DNA from 4 places in the Duganella sp. Root198D2 genome. Region 1 is predicted to be linked to each of the others. Evidence: predicted binding sites of a transcription regulator. Region 1 holds the regulator's gene; each other region holds the start of a gene.
The links. The regulator sigma-54, encoded in region 1, starts transcription at its own class of promoters, with help from an activator protein. The targets are predictions, from matches to a motif close to TGGCANGNAANCTGCTTT.
Positions count from the first base shown of each region.

Region 1 (4,161 bases):
CCGCGTCACCCTGAACGGCAACGTCACCATCGACCGCGCCGCCGCGCCGGACGCGCAACTGCTGCACCTGGAATCGGACAAGCTGGTGATCTTCCCGGACGAAGACCGCATGGAAACCGACCAGCCGGTGAAGCTGCGCCTGGGGAATACCACCGCCTCGGCCAACAGCATGCGCGCCAACAATGCGACGCGCGAAATGCATCTGGCCGGCAATGGCACGCTGCAGCTTCCCCCCAGGGCTGCAGACCAATAACTGAGGAATGACTATGAAACGACTACTCTTGTCGGCAGCATTGCTGCTGGGAGTCGCGGCTCCGGCGCTGGCCGAGAAAGCCGACTCTTACAAGCCGACCAATATCAGCTATGGCTCGATGGATATCGACGACGTCAAGCAGGTCACCATCCTGCTGGGCGGCGTCAAGCTGACGCGCGGCACGCTGACCATGACGGCGGAGCGCGCCTACGTCAAGCAGACGCCGGAAGGCTACCAGCAGGTGACCCTGTTCGGCGACGGCAAGAAAGCCACCTTCCGCCAGAAGCGCGACGGTGCCGGCGACCAGTGGGTGGAAGGCGATGCCGACCGTATCGAATACGAAGAACAGGTTGAGCTGGTGAAGATGTTCAACAAGGCCACCATCCGCCGCCTGGAAGGCGGCAAGCAGAACGATGAAGTGCAGGGCGAGTTCATCTCCTACGACAGCCGCAAGGAGTTCTTCAGCGTGCGCAATACCGCGAGCGGCGAGAGCAAGCCGGGCGGCGGCCGCGGCACCATGGTGATCCAGCCGACCCGCACCGAACCGCCGGCAACGCCGCCAGCGGCTCAGCCAACCACCCCGCCAGCGGAGAAGAAGTAAGCATGCAAGCAAATACCTGCGCCAGCACGCTGGTCGTGCGCGGCCTCCAGAAAACCTATGGCAAGCGCCAGGTGGTGCACGACGTTTCGCTGCAAGTCGATTGCGGCGAAGTGGTGGGGCTGCTCGGCCCTAATGGCGCCGGCAAGACCACGTCGTTCTACATGATCGTGGGCCTGGTGGCCTCCGATGCCGGCACCATCGATATCGGCGGCACCGACGTATCGAGCCTGCCGATCCACAAACGCGCCACGCTGGGCCTGTCCTACCTGCCGCAGGAAGCTTCGGTTTTCCGCAAGATGACGGTGGAGGAAAATATCCGTGCCGTACTGGAAATCCAGAAGGTCGACGGCAAGCCGCTGCCCAAGGCCGAGATCAACCAGCGCCTGGAAGCGCTGCTGGCTGACTTGCAGATCGAGAAGCTGCGCGAAAACCCGGCCTTGTCCCTGTCCGGTGGCGAGCGCCGCCGCGTGGAAATTGCCCGCGCCCTGGCGACCAACCCGCGCTTCGTGCTGCTGGACGAGCCGTTTGCCGGCGTCGACCCGATCGCCGTGATCGAAATCCAACGTATTGTGCGTTTCCTGAAGGAGCGCAATATCGGCGTCCTGATCACAGACCATAATGTGCGGGAGACCCTCGGCATTTGCGACCGCGCCTACATCATCAACCAAGGCGCCGTGCTGGCTTCGGGCCGCCCGGACGACATCATTGCCAACGAATCCGTACGCCGTGTCTACCTCGGCGAACACTTCCGCATGTAAGCGAGGCCATGAAACAAACACTGCAACTGCGAACCTCGCAACACCTGGCGCTGACGCCGCAGCTGCAACAATCCATCCGCCTGCTGCAGCTGTCCACGCTGGAGCTGCACCAGGAGTTGGAACAGCTGCTTGGCGACAATCCCATGCTGGAGCGCCTCGACGATCCGCTCGACCACTCGGTACGCCTGCTGGCCGATGGCGCCATCAGCCAGGGCAACGGCAATGGCACCGAAGCGCCCGCCGCGCCCGCCCCTGAAGGCGGGCAAGGCGAGGGCGGCGACGCCCCGGCTGCCGCTGCCGACGGCGAAGGTTATGAAGGCGGCGACAGCGAAAATGCCGGCAACGGCAGCGACGACGGCGACTGGAGCTCCAGCTCCGGCAGCAAATCCGCCGACGACGAAGACAGCCGCCCGCAGCTGGAAGCTTCCGGCTGCACCCTGCGTGAACACCTGCTGGAGCAGATGCGCGTCACCGTGCAGGAGCCGCGCGACCGCGCGCTGATGGAACTGATCATCGACGCGCTGGACGACAACGGCTACCTGGAAGAAGCGCTGGAAGAAATCCACGAGCGCCTGCCGCCCGAACTGGAAATCGAGCTGGACGACCTGCGCTGCAGCCTGGTGCTGCTGCAAAGTTTCGACCCCGCCGGCGTCGCGGCACGCAATGCCTCCGAATGCCTGGCGCTGCAGATCAAGCGCATGCCCGGCGTGCCGCTGGTGACGCGCCGCATGGCGCTGACCATCGTCGAGAAGCACCTGACCTGGTTCGCCCAGCGCGAGTTCACCAAGCTGAAGAAAGCCCTCGACTGCGACGACGAAGACTTGCGTGAAGCACAGTGCGTGATCCGCCAGTGCAACCCGCATCCGGGTGCCGAATTCGCGTCTGGCGAGTCCGACTACGTGGTGCCGGACGTGATCGTGAAGAAGGGCCGCAGCGGCTGGCTGGTCACACTGAATAACGACGTGGTGCCGCGCCTGCGCGTGAACGCGCTGTACGCCAACCTGCTCAAGCAAGGCAAGAGCGAATCGCAGATGAATGGCCAGCTGCAGGAAGCCAAGTGGCTGATCAAGAATATGCGCCAGCGTTTCGACACGATCCTGCGCGTTGCGGAAGCGATAGTAGAAAGACAAAAGAACTTTTTCAGTCATGGCGCAGTGGCCATGAGACCCCTTGTGTTGCGTGAAATTGCTGATACACTGGGACTACACGAGAGCACTATTTCTCGCGTAACAACTCAAAAATATATGCTCACCCCACATGGCATGTTTGAGTTGAAATATTTCTTTGGTAGCCACGTCGCGACCGAAGCTGGGGGTGAAGCTTCTTCGACAGCGATACGGGCACTGATCGTGCAATTGACAGGAGCAGAAGACCCGAAAAATCCTTTATCCGACAGTAAGATTGCGGACATGCTGGGAGAACAAGGCATGGTGATTGCGCGACGGACTGTTGCCAAATATCGAGAAGCGTTGAAAATCCCTCCGGTAAGCCTCCGCAAATCTTTGTAGTGCAGTGCATGGGTTCCTCTGTGCGTTTCGGCGTGCACGAACTCGAGAGCGACATCATCTTTAGGAGTGTGTATGAATCTCACCATCAGTGGACATCATGTCGAAGTGACCCCAGCCATCCGCGAGTACGTGCAGAACAAGCTGGAACGCGTCAAGCGCCATTTCGATCAAGTAATTGATATTGCTGTCATCCTGACTGTAGATAACCTCACCGAGAAAGAGAAGCGCCAGAAAGCGGAAATCAACCTGCGCATGTCTGGCAAAACCGTGTACGTCGAAAGCCTGTCGCAAGACCTCTACGCCGCCATCGACACCCTGATTGATAAACTGGATCGCCAGGTCATGAAATACAAAGACCGCGTGCAGAACCACAATCATGCGGCCATCAAGCATTTCCCGGATACGTACGAAGCACCACCCACCGCCGTGTAAAGGAGCGGCCGTGTAGCACACCAAAGGGCGCAATTGGCGCCCTTTTTTGCGGCCAGTGTGCGTTAAAATATTTGCATGAGCGAACACGTCCACACCCATCTCTCCAACGGTACCGGCTTTATCACGCTGGACCGCCCGAAGGCCCTCAATTCACTCTCCCTCGACATGGTGCGCGCGATGACGCAGGCGCTGCTTGCGTGGCGCGACGATGCGTCCGTGGCGGCAGTCGTGTTGCGCAGCAGCAGCGAGCGCGCGCTGTGCGCGGGCGGCGACATCCGCTTCTTCCACGACGTCGGCCGCGCCAACACGCAAGGCGACAGCGCACTGCTGGAAGACTTCTTCACCGAAGAATATGCGCTAAACCATTTAATCCATTTCTATCCCAAGCCATATGTGGCGCTGATGGACGGTGTGGTGATGGGCGGCGGCATGGGCATCGCACAGGGCGGGCCTGACTGCGGCGTGCGCATCGTCACCGGCCGCACCAAGATGGCGATGCCGGAAGTGAATATCGGCCTGTTCCCGGATGTAGGCGGCAGCCATTTCCTGTCGCATGCGCCGGGGCAGCTTGGCATGTGGCTGGGCCTCACCGGCCTGACGGTCGGCGCT
Region 1 covers NZ_LMIC01000049.1:92,187-96,347, forward strand. The annotation lists gene lptC (LPS export ABC transporter periplasmic protein LptC) at 1-253, shown strand, start outside; gene lptA (lipopolysaccharide transport periplasmic protein LptA) at 267-854, shown strand; gene lptB (LPS export ABC transporter ATP-binding protein) at 857-1,612, shown strand; gene ASE26_RS25890 (RNA polymerase factor sigma-54) at 1,621-3,120, shown strand; gene hpf (ribosome hibernation-promoting factor, HPF/YfiA family) at 3,193-3,552, shown strand; gene ASE26_RS25900 (enoyl-CoA hydratase/isomerase family protein) at 3,628-4,161, shown strand, end outside.

Region 2 (4,161 bases), on a different contig from region 1:
TCGGCCCACACGTTCACCTGCTCGTCGAACAGCTTGTCGCCCATGCGGTTGCCGCCGCCCTTCTTCGCCAGGAAGCTGCGGCCCTCGTCGGCCGAACGCGCATCGAAGCCATTGAACATGAAGGCCAGCAGGTCCGACGTTGCGGCAGGCTCCAGGATCACCGTGTAGCGGCCCGGCTCCAGCGCCTTGGCTTCCGCCGAACGGATCGCCTTTTCCATTGCGACTTCGGCCGCCGCGCGCGGATCGAAGCGAGCCACGTCCTGCGCATCGCGGCGCACCCAGCCCGAACCGCGGCCGTCTTCGGTGCGCACGGTGCAGGTGAAGTCGACGCCGGTTTGCGACTGGTGGCCGAACACGCCGCGCGAGTTGGCGACTGTTTCGAACGAAGACTGGTCGGTGAAGAAGCCGGCAGCAACCAGGCCTTTCTTCTTGCAGGCCTCGATGCTGTACGCCGCCACCTGCGCGCGGTACTCAGGATTGATCGCGTCGGTCGACTTGCTGAAGGTATCGGAGCCCTTGAACGCCTGCTTGTCCGGCGTAGGCATGAACTCCGGATTTTCCGGAGCCAGCCTGGCCAGTTCTTCGGCGCGCTGAACGGCCTTCGCCAGCGATTTGTCGTCGAACTCGTTGATCACGGCCGTGCCCTGCTTCTTGCCGAAAGCGACTGCCACGGACAGCTGGGTGTTCTCCACCAGGCCTGCGGTCGATACGGCATTGCGCGCATAGCGGATATTGCCGGTGCGGCTGCCGTTGATGGTGACGATGCACTCATCGGCTTTGCTCAGCGACATGACCTTGTCGGCGATGCGCTTGGTCTCTTCCTGATTCAGGATCTTCATGGTTGTCCTTTACGCTCAGCCGATCTTGCGGGCAGTGTTGATCACATTGATGCCGTTGAAGCGGGAAGTCGACGAACCGTGCGACACCGCGCTCACCTGCATCGGCTGGCCTTTGCCGTCGAAGAAGGAACCGCCCATGCGCCAGTCGCGCTCATCGCATACGGCAGTGCACGCGTTCCAGAACTCCTGGGTATTCGACTGGTACGCCACGTCCTCCAGCATCTGGCCGATCTTGCCATCCTTGATCTCGTAGAACATCTGGCCGCCGAACTGGAAGTTGTAGCGCTGCTGGTCGATCGAGAAGGAACCGGCGCCCACGATGTAGATGCCCTTCTTCACGTCTTTCACCAGTTCGTCCGGGGTCAGCTTCTTCTTGCCCGATTTGAGCGAAACGTTCGGCATGCGCTGGAACTGCACATTGCTCCAGGAGTCCGCATAAGAGCAGCCGTGCGATTCTTTTTCGCCAATCACTGCCGCCTGGTCGCGCGTGGCCTGGTAGTTGACCAGGATGCCGTCCTTGATGATGTCCCACTTCTTGCACTTGACGCCTTCGTCATCGAAACCGACGGCACCGAGCGAGCCCTGGATGGTCTTGTCGGCTTCGATGTTGACCAGGTCGGAACCGTACTTGAATTTCTTCGACTGCTGCTTGTCCAGCGTGGCGAAGGAGGTGCCGGCGAAGTTGGCCTCGTAACCCAGTACGCGATCCAGTTCGGTCGGGTGGCCGACGGATTCGTGGATGGTCAGCCACATATGCTCCGGCGACAGCACCAGGTCGTACTTGCCCGGCTCGACCGACTTGGCAGTCAGCTTCTCCTTGGCCTGGCGGCCGGCGGCTTTCGCATCTTCGACCAGGTCGTAGGAGCGGTTGTACAGGGTGGCGACGCCGCCCGCAGCCTTGATCTTGTCTTCCTTGCGGCCATCCAGGTATTCGTAGCCCATGCCGACCGGAGTGCCCAGGTCGGAGCGGCTGCGGAACTTGCCGCTCGCCTTGTCGACGGCGGTAGCAAAGAAAGGCACCCACAGCCGATGCAGGTCCTGGTCGATGTAGGAACCGTCGGTGGAAGCGAAGTACTTCTGCTGGTTGACCTGGAACAGCAAGGACTGGATGAAAGAGGCACCGGCCTCCAGCGCGCCCTTGTTGGCGGTGATCAGCAGGTCGGCCTTCTCCTTGATCGGCACCGTGCGCCAGTCTTTCCTGATCGGGGTGGCCCACGACACCTCGCCCACGCCCGGCGTCGGCGCCAGCTGCACGCCCGCAGCCTGCAGCTTGGCATTGGCCTTGGCGATGGCGACCGCCTGGCGCGCGGCACCGGCCACGCCGTCCGGCGACATATCGCTGGTGGCGGCAAAGCCGTAGGCGCCGCTCGCGATCACGCGCACGCCCACGCCTGCGGATTCGGTATTGGTGACGTTTTCGATGTTCAGGTCACGGGTGGTGATGAACTGGTTCAGGTAGCGGCCGATGCGCACGTCGCAGTAGCTGGCGCCGGCCTGGGTGGCCGCGGTCAGCGCGGTATCTGCCAGCATCTTCTTGAACTTCACTTCCACGGGCTTGATCAGCTCGTCGGCCGCAATGGCGCGGCCAAAAGGCATCATCATGGCAGCCATTGCACCGCCGCTCATGTTGAGGAATGCACGTCGTTCCATAGTCTCTCCAGGGTTATCGTTATGACCTAAGACAGCTTGCAGGAATCAAATCGTACGCAATTTTTGTGCCATTGTGTAAAGCTTGTACAAAGCTGAAACATATCGGCGAAAAGTGTCCGGTCGAGTGTCCGCACACCGTCCGCGCGGACACTTGACCCGGCGCTCAGCTTGCACGATCATCAAGTCCCGGGCGACCGGACTCGCTGCGTCGCCTGCCCAACGAAAAAAGGAGACTCCTGAATGAAACAGTACGTCCTGGCCGGCCTGCTGGCCGTAGGCTTCACCAGTTTTTCCGGCGTTGCATGGGCAGATCCTGCCTTGAAAGCCGCAATCGCCAACCCGACCCGCAACGCCGACAACGTCAAACGCGACCAGTTCCGCCATCCATACGAGACCCTGACCTTCTTCGGCATCAAGCCGAACATGACGGTGGTCGAACTGTCGCCAGGCGGCGGCTGGTACACCGAAATCCTGGCGCCTTACCTGCGTGACCAGGGCAAGCTGATTACCGCCGGCTCCAGCCCGCAATCGGCCGATGAACGCGTGCGCAAGTCGGCCGAACGCTTCCAGGAATTCCTGGCCAGGCAACCGGGTCGCGACAAAGTGGTGCTGGGCGCCTTTGAGCCAGGCAATGGCGTTTACACCTACGCGCCGAAAGGCAGCGCCGACATGGTGCTCACTTTCCGCAATATCCACAATTGGATCGGCACCGGCGACGAAAACATGAAGAAGCTGATGGCCAGCATTTACGACAGCCTGAAGCCAGGCGGCGTGTTCGGCGTGGAAGAGCACCGCCTGCCGGCTGCGATGAGCCAGGACGCCAAAGCCAGCTCCGGCTATATGCACGAAGCCTACGTGATCAAGATGGCCGAGCAGGCCGGCTTCAAACTGGTGGCCAAGTCCGACGTCAACGCCAATGCAAAGGATGATGCCAACCACGAAAACGGCGTCTGGGCGCTGCCGCCAACCTTCACCAACAAGGACAAGGACCGTGCCAAATACGCGGCTATCGGCGAGAGCGACCGCATGACGCTGAAGTTCGTCAAGCCTCAGTAATCAGTGCTGAAAAAGCTGCAATGCGCTGCCGCCGGCCTGCTGCTGGCGGCAGCTTCCACCCTGGCCAACGCCGGCGGCGCGGCCAACGCGCCGCTGATGCGCTTCGTCCTGCCGTCGGTCACCCCGGGCTCCGAAGTGCAGGTCACCTACTTCCACCTGCTGCTGCGCCTCGCGCTGGAAAAGACCGACGGCCCGTTCTCGATCGAGTTCTATCCCTACGAACTGACCAGCCCGCGGCGCGCCCTGGAGCTCAAACGCAATGGCGTCATCAACATCATGTGGGACGGCACCAACGCCCAGCGCGAACGCGACTTGCTGCCGATTCGCATCTCCCTGGTGCGCGATTTGAATGATTACCGCGTCTTCATGATCCGCAAGGAAGATGAGGCGCGCTTCCACGACGTACGCAGCCTGGCCGACCTGCGCAAGCTCACCGCCGGCGCGGGCCTGAACTGGCCTTCGGTGGACGTATTGCGCCATAACCGCTTGCCGGTGGAAACGACGGTCAATTACAGTTCCCTGTTCCCGATGCTGAAAGCCAGGCGCTTCGACTACATGCCGCGCGGCGTGCACGAAGCCTGGGCTGAAGAACAGGTGTATGGCAAGGATGGATTGA
Region 2 covers NZ_LMIC01000014.1:49,779-53,939, reverse strand. The annotation lists gene ASE26_RS15290 (TldD/PmbA family protein) at 1-839, opposite strand, end outside; gene ASE26_RS15285 (TldD/PmbA family protein) at 855-2,489, opposite strand; gene ASE26_RS15280 (class I SAM-dependent methyltransferase) at 2,730-3,545, shown strand; gene ASE26_RS15275 (ABC transporter substrate-binding protein) at 3,549-4,161, shown strand, end outside.
Region 2: a site for sigma-54 is predicted at 2,543-2,560, ahead of ASE26_RS15285 (TldD/PmbA family protein). Genes of this name have one in related genera too.

Region 3 (4,161 bases), on a different contig from region 1:
GATACCGTAGGCGCTGGCCAGGTTATCCGAGCTCTTGAAGCTGATCACTGCAATCAGCACCACGATCAGCTGCAGCCAGTTCACCACAGGGATATAAATCTGGCCGATCTCGCTGGCGGAGGTGTGCTGCACGCGCATGCGCGGCAGCATGCCGAGCGCAATCGCCTGCTTGGTCATCGAGAATGAACCGGAAATCGTGGCTTGCGATGCGATCACCGCGGCAGCCGTGGACAGCACCACCAGCGGGTACACGCTCCACGCGCCCAACTGGTTGAAGAATGGGTTGGAGATGGCTTCAGGGCTGCGGATCAGCAGCGCGCCCTGCCCCAGGTAGTTCAGGATCAGCGATGGGAAGCAGACCCAGAACCAGGCCATGCGGATCGGCTTCTTGCCGAAGTGGCCCATATCGGCATACAGCGCTTCAGCGCCGGTAATGGCCAGCACCACCGCGCCCAGCGCAACGAAGGCGATGAAGCCGTTGTCGCGCATGAAGATGATGGCATAGTAAGGATTCAGCGCCGAAAGGATGGCCGGGGTGTCGATGATGTTCACCACGCCCATGGCGGCCAGCACGACAAACCAGATCAGCATGATCGGCCCGAAGAACCGGCCAATGCCGGCCGTGCCATGGCGCTGCACCGAGTACAGCGTCACCAGCACGACAATGGTCAGCGGCACCACATATTGTGCCAGGCCCGGTGCCGCAACTTCCAGGCCCTCGATCGCGCCCAGCACGGAAATGGCTGGGGTGATGACGGAGTCGCCATAGAACATGGTGGCGCCAAAGGTGCCGATCAGCAGTAGCGGGAAGTGTGCTTTCGGCGCGGCCTTGTTGACGGAATTGAGGGCCAGCGCCATCAGCGCCATGATGCCCCCTTCGCCACGGTTGTCGGCGCGCAGCACCAGGCTGACGTACTTGAGCGAGACGATCAGCGTCAGGCTCCAGAAGATCAGGGAAATGATGCCCAGCAGGTTGGGTTGGTTGAGGGCCAGCCCGTGGGTCGGGTCGAAGACGGTTTTGAGGGTATAGAGAGGGCTGGTGCCGATATCGCCGTAGACGATGCCAATGGCGGCCAGCGTCAGTGCAGCTACGCTGCTTTTCTTATGTTGTGACAAGATTCCACCCAAAATTGGTTTTGGTGCATCGCACAATAGGCCAACTATAGGCCTTTTGCAAGTTTTTTACGCCGCCGGTGAAAACTTGGCGAGTATGCTATTTTCCACCTTTACGCATAGAAAATCATCGCTCTCATGAATACCGGCATGCTGTACGCCGCAGGCGCTTTCCTGTCCTGGGGCCTGTTCCCCCTGTATTTTCACGCAATTAAGAATGTACCGGCGTCCGAGATCCTCGCCCATCGCATGGCGTGGTCGCTGCTGTTCCTGATGCTGGTACTGGCGGTGCGGCGTCAGTGGAAATGGCTGCCGCAAGTGTTGCGCCAGCCCAAAGTGGTGGGCAGCTTCCTGGCCAGCGCTTTCCTGTTGAGCGCGAACTGGTTTGTGTACATCTGGGCCGTCAACAACGGCCACGTGGTGGATGCCAGCCTGGGCTATTTCATCAATCCGTTGGTGAATGTGCTGTTGGGCATGCTGGTGCTGAAGGAGAAGTTGCGCCGCGGCCAGTGGATCGCCATCGGCGTCGCAGCCACGGGCGTGGCCTGGCTGACCTGGCAAGCCGGGCAGGTCCCGTATATCGCCCTGGTGCTGGCCTTGAGTTTTGGTGCCTATGGCTTGTTGCGCAAGACTGCTGCGCTGGCGGCGCTGGAAGGCCTGTCGTTTGAAACCATGATCCTGTTCCCGCTGGCGGTCGCTTACCTCGGCTGGCTGGTGTACCACGGCCAGAGCGTGTTCCTGAATGCCGAATCGGACAGCACGCGCTGGCTGCTGGCAGCAGCGGGTCCGACCACGGCGATTCCGCTGCTGCTGTTTGCTGCAGGCGCGCGGCGTATTCCGATGTCGGTGCTGGGCATGCTGCAATACATGTCCCCTTCGCTGCAGATGCTGCTGGGCGTCTGGGTCTTCCACGAGGCGTTTTCTTCGAACCGGCTGGTGGGTTTCCTGTTCATCTGGAGCGCGTTGGCGATCTATATGCTGGAGGGATGGTTAACCAGCAGAAAGGCGAGTTGAGTGTCGGAAATTCTTACAGCGTTAGCACAATGGCAATCGCAATTACTTTCACTCAATTGACTTTTCCGTAATTGAATCAATGACCTAGGGAAATTTCCTTGCACTCTGGCATGGCAATTGCTTATTTCCTGGTATCACTTCGGGAGAGCAATAATGGTTAGCAAAAAGTTTCTGGTAGGTATCGCCGCCTTGTTCTGCGCAGCATCTGTCCAGGCTGCAGCAATGCCGCTGTCGTCCGCACTGTCGCTTGATCAATACCTGACGACTGGCCAAAGCCGGAACTTGCAAATCGACGTGAACAGCCTGCTGGCGGGCAAAGGCCTGGCAAGCTCGTCGATCAGCTCCGGCGTGCTGACCGTATCCGGCTTTTCCTCCGCCGACTTCGATATCACTGGTTCGTCCGTGACGAACGTGAATTACTCGGAAGACCGTGTGACCACCGACTGCAACAAAGGCCAGTGCAAGGTCGTCAACGACAATTTCCATGTCAAGCAATTCAACACCAACTACAGCGACTCCATCGCCGACCAGATGAAGGTCACCGCCGGTGGTGCCTCGGGCACCGACTCTGCGGAAGATCACAATGCCTTCAACAGCGACAGTGGAAAAATCGAAGACACCAAGAAAAAGACCGGCAGCGAGAATGGCGGCTACAACCGCTGGTACAACCAGTTCATCAGCCACTACGATTCCCTGAGCGGCGACCTGGTGGTGCAACTGAACCTGGATTCCCTGGCTTTGAATGACCTGCTTGTGGACGGCATCCTGAACCTGTCCGTGAATTCCGTCCTGGGACAATTCAATGTGACCGACGTGCGCCTTGACTTCGAAGCGCAGGAAGCTGTGCCGCCAGCCCAGGTACCTGTGCCGACCAGCCTGTTGCTGACCGGCCTGGGCCTGGCTGCATTGGCCACGACGCGCCGCCGCAAAGCATAAGTACTCGCACCAGAGACTGAAAGGACCCGGCAAGCGCCGGGTCTTTTTTTATGCGCCACCACAATGCGCTAAACTAGCGCCTTTACGAACCGACAAGAACACATACCGTGGCCAATTACGTCTATACCATGAACCGCGTGGGCAAAATCGTCCCACCGAAACGCCAGATTCTGAAGGACATCTCGCTGTCCTTCTTCCCGGGCGCCAAGATCGGCGTGCTGGGCCTGAACGGCTCCGGCAAATCGTCCCTGCTGAAAATCATGGCAGGCATCGACACCGACATCCAGGGCGAAGCACGCCCGATGCCGGGCCTGAACATCGGCTACCTGCCGCAGGAACCGCAGCTGGATCCTGAAAAAACCGTACGCCAGGAAGTGGAATCCGGCCTGGGCGAAGCCTTTAATGCGCAAGCCCTGCTGGAAGCCGTCTACGCCGCCTACGCGGAAGAAGACGCTGACTTCGACGCGCTGGCCAAAGAGCAGGAGCGCCTGGAATCGATCATCGCCGCTGCCGACGGCGGCAACCTGAACCTGCAACTTGAAATGGCTGCCGACGCGCTGCGCCTGCCACCATGGGACCAGAAGATCAGCGTGCTGTCCGGCGGTGAGAAGCGCCGCGTGGCGCTGTGCAAGCTATTGCTGTCCAAGCCGGACATGCTGCTGCTCGACGAACCGACCAACCACCTGGACGCGGAATCCGTGGAATGGCTGGAACAGTTCCTGGTGCGCTTCCCAGGCACCGTGGTTGGCATCACCCACGATCGCTACTTCCTGGACAACGCCGCCGAATGGATCCTGGAACTGGACCGCGGCCACGGCATCCCGTGGAAGGGCAACTACTCTTCGTGGCTGGACCAGAAGCAGGACCGACTGAAGCAGGAAGAAGCGACCGAATCCGCACGCCAGAAAGCGCTGCAGAAGGAATTGGAATGGTCGCGCCAGAATCCGAAGGCACGCCAGGCCAAATCCAAGGCCCGTATGGCGCGCTTCAATGAACTGAGCGAATACGAATACCAGAAGCGCAACGAGACCCAGGAGATTTTCATCCCTGTGGCCGAACGCCTGGGTAACGATGTCATCGAGTTCAAGAACGTCAGCA
Region 3 covers NZ_LMIC01000019.1:10,390-14,550, reverse strand. The annotation lists gene ASE26_RS16960 (potassium transporter Kup) at 1-1,119, opposite strand, end outside; gene rarD (EamA family transporter RarD) at 1,252-2,127, shown strand; gene ASE26_RS16950 (PEP-CTERM sorting domain-containing protein) at 2,281-3,063, shown strand; gene ettA (energy-dependent translational throttle protein EttA) at 3,171-4,161, shown strand, end outside.
Region 3: a site for sigma-54 is predicted at 2,234-2,251, ahead of ASE26_RS16950 (PEP-CTERM sorting domain-containing protein). Genes of this name have one in related genera too.

Region 4 (4,161 bases), on a different contig from region 1:
ACCGCGTTACCCAGCGCGTTGTCCTGATGGCTTCCTCCGAAGGCGGCATGGACATCGAAGAAGTCGCTGAAAAGCACCCGGAACTGATCCACAACGTCGTGATCGATCCAGCTGTTGGCCTGACCGAAGCTGATGCCGCCGACGTTGCGCGCAAGATCGGCGTGCCGGAAGGCTCGATCGCCGACGCGGTGACCAACCTGCAAGGCCTGTACAAAGCCTACTGGGATACCGACGCATCCCTGGCCGAAATCAACCCGCTGATCGTGACCGGTTCCGGCAAGATCATCGCCCTGGACGCCAAGTTCAACTTCGACGCGAATGCCCTGTTCCGCCGTCCGGAAATCGTCGCTTACCGCGACCTGGACGAAGAAGATCCAGCTGAAGTCGAAGCATCGAAATTCGACCTGGCCTACATCTCCCTGGACGGCAACATCGGCTGCCTGGTGAACGGCGCCGGCCTGGCCATGGCAACCATGGACACCATCAAGCTGTTCGGCGGCGAGCCTGCCAACTTCCTGGACGTCGGCGGCGGCGCAACTGCCGAGAAAGTGACCGAAGCGTTCAAGATCATGCTGAAGAACCCGGACCTGAAAGCCATCCTGGTGAACATCTTCGGCGGCATCATGCGCTGCGACGTGATCGCCGAAGGCGTGATCACCGCATCCAAAGCCGTGTCCCTGCAAGTTCCGCTGGTGGTCCGCATGAAGGGCACCAACGAAGACCTGGGCAAGAAGATGCTGGCCGATTCCGGCCTGCCAATCATCGCCGCTGACACCATGGAAGATGCAGCCAAGGCCGTAGTCGCTGCCGCTGCCGGTAAATAATTAAGGAATCACTATGTCTATCCTGATCAATAAAGACACCAAAGTCATCACCCAGGGCATTACCGGCAAAACCGGCCAGTTCCACACCCGCATGTGCCGCGACTACGCGAACGGCCGTGAAGCTTTCGTTGCCGGCGTGAACCCGAAGAAAGCCGGCGAAGACTTCGAAGGCATCCCAATCTACGCATCCGTCAAGGAAGCGGCTTCGGAAACCGGCGCGACCGTTTCCGTGATCTACGTTCCACCAGCAGGCGCAGCCGCTGCAATCTGGGAAGCCGTAGAAGCCGACCTGGACCTGGCCATCTGCATCACCGAAGGCATCCCAGTCCGCGACATGATGGAAATCAAGGACCGTATGGCTAAAGCAGGTTCCAAGACCCTGCTGCTGGGCCCTAACTGCCCAGGCCTGATCACCCCTGACGAAATCAAGATCGGCATCATGCCTGGCCACATCCACAAGAAGGGTCGTATCGGCGTGGTTTCCCGCTCTGGCACCCTGACCTATGAAGCAGTCGGCCAGCTGACCGCACTGGGCCTGGGCCAGTCTTCCGCAGTTGGTATCGGCGGCGACCCGATCAACGGCCTGAAGCACATCGACGTGATGCGCATGTTCAACGACGATCCTGACACCGACGCGGTGATCATGATCGGCGAAATCGGCGGTCCGGACGAAGCCAACGCAGCCCGTTGGATCAAGGACAACATGAAGAAGCCAGTGGTTGGCTTCATCGCCGGTGTGACCGCTCCTCCAGGCAAGCGCATGGGCCACGCCGGCGCGCTGATCTCCGGCGGCGCTGACACCGCGCAAGCCAAACTGGAAATCATGGAAGCCTGCGGTATCAAGGTAACCAAGAACCCATCCGAAATGGCTCGTCTGTTGAAGGCAATGCTGTAATAGTAGCTGTATGATAACGGGGAGCTTCGGCTCCCCGTTTGCGTTTACCAGGAGGATATCGATTTGGCAAAACTACTCGTGATGCGAGAAGGTGTTATCGAGCAGACAGTGCAGCTCACCAAGGAGCGCATGACCGTCGGCCGCCATAAGCATAACGACATTGTCCTGAATCACGGGGCTGTGAGCGGCGAGCACGCCCTCGTCACGACCATCCTGGACGACTCCTTCCTGGAAGACCTGCAAAGCACAAATGGTACATTTGTGAACGGCCACCGCATCGGCAAGCACTTCCTGCAGCACAAGGACGTGATCAAGATGGCCAAGTACCACCTCGAATTTGTCAGCGACGGCATCCGCCCGCTGGCCGCCGCCGCCGCCACCATCCCGGCCATGCCGGCGCCGCCCTCGGCCTCAGCCTCGCTGCCTTCCGCGCCGCACACCCAGTTCGCAGAACTGCCGCTGGCCCATATAGAAGTCCTGAACGGCACGAACGCCGGCAAAACCCTGAGCCTGACCAAGCCCGTCACCAGCCTGGGCCGCCCGGGCGTGCAGGTAGTCGTGATCACCCGTGCCCTAGAAGGCTATTCCGTCGCCCACGTGGAAGGCGACAAATCTCCTCTGTTGAATGGCGACCCAATGCCGCGCCAGCCGCACTCGCTGAATGGGGGCGACATCCTCGACCTCAGCGGAATCCTGATGGCATTCCGCGTCAGTTGACGAAAATTGTCATGGAGCAACGCCGCAAACTGACAAAGATTGCAGGCCGTTGACCAAAATCGTCATACTAGCATTGCGAAACTGACATTTTTTGACAGAAAGCAGGGTGATTTGCTGAAAAATTGAGCTGGCACGGGGATTGCTCATATCCAAGCGTTAGACCCAATTTTTAAGTTTTTTACAGAGGAGCAGTAAATGAAATCCATGAAGATGATTAAGCGTCAAGCACAAGCCGGTTTCACCCTGATCGAACTGATGATCGTTGTGGCAATTATCGGTATCTTGGCTGCAGTTGCAATTCCAGCTTACTCCGACTACACCGCCAAGGCTAAAGCAGCTAACGCTATCGCTTCCGTCGAATCCCTGAAAACCGCTGTTGCAATGTGCGCACAAGAAGCCGGCGGCGTTCTGACCACCTGCGACACCAACTCTGACGGTGTTCCAGCATTCACCTCGACCAAAGAAGTTACTTCTGCTTCGGTTACCGACGGCGTGATCACCCTGACCTTCGCTGCCGGCATCGGCACTGGTATTGATGGTTCCACCATCATCTTCACCCCACGCCTGCGCGCTAACGACACCACCATGCGTTGGACCATCGTTTCGAACGCCACCAACACTGCTGTGAAGACCGCAATCGAGAAGAACAGCGTAGCTTCCTAATCGAGCTGCTGGCTGAAATACGCCAGGCTGTAGATCAAATGCCGCCCAGTGCAAACTGGGCGGCATTTTTTATTTGTGCGCAGGAATTTGAACCTCAGCCGGATCGTTCCAAGTGAGCTGACAAAAATTTTCACAAGTAGCGCTGCAAGTGACAAAGTCTGCAGGGCACCTGACTAAAAATGTCGACTCAGCAGGAGAAAATTGACAGTTTTTGACCGAAATCAGCGCAATCCGAGATAAATTGAATTGGCACGCCGATTGCTCGTATCCAAGTGTCGTACCCATTTCTTGGTTTCTTACCCGAAGGAGAGGCAACATGAAATCCGTGAAAATGATCAAGCGTCAAGCACAAGTTGGTTTCACCCTGATTGAACTGATGATCGTTGTGGCGATTATCGGTATCCTGGCTGCAGTAGCGATCCCGGCATACTCTGATTACACTGCCAAGGCTAAAGCAGCCAATGCAATCGCTTCCATCGACTCCCTGAAAACCGCAGTCGCCATGTGCGCCCAGGAAGCCGGCGGCGTTCTGGATACCTGCGACACGGGTTCTGGTGGCGTTCCAGGCACCTTCAGCGCGACCAAAGAAGTTGCATCGGCCTCTGTAACCAACGGGGTAATCACTCTGACGTTCGCCACTGGCATTGGCACGGGTATTGATGGCACCACAGTTGTCTTCACTCCACGCCTGAACTCCAACGATACGACCATGCGCTGGACAATCGTCTCCAACGCAACCAACGCAGCTGTGAAGACCGCAATAGAGAAGAACAGCGTAGCTTCCTAATCGGCGGCAGCCTGAAACAAGCCAGGCTCCGGATCAAATGCCGCCCAGTGAAAACTGGGCGGCATTTTTCATTGGGCGCAAGAGTTTAGATTTCCTTCGGAACCACTGACAAAGTCTGTCCGGCCGTCGACTAAAATTGTCGACTCAGCAGGAAGAAATTGACAGTTTTTGACGGAAATCAGCGAGATTTCAAAAAAATCGGGTTGGCACGCCGATTGCACGAAATCATATGTCGTTCCAATTTCTTGGTTTCTTACCCGAAGGAGAAGCAAATG
Region 4 covers NZ_LMIC01000050.1:291,320-295,480, forward strand. The annotation lists gene sucC (ADP-forming succinate--CoA ligase subunit beta) at 1-824, shown strand, start outside; gene sucD (succinate--CoA ligase subunit alpha) at 838-1,719, shown strand; gene ASE26_RS28235 (FHA domain-containing protein) at 1,783-2,436, shown strand; gene ASE26_RS31795 (pilin) at 2,632-3,099, shown strand; gene ASE26_RS31915 (pilin) at 3,416-3,886, shown strand; gene ASE26_RS28250 (pilin) at 4,159-4,161, shown strand, end outside.
Region 4: a site for sigma-54 is predicted at 2,565-2,582, ahead of ASE26_RS31795 (pilin). Genes of this name have one in related genera too.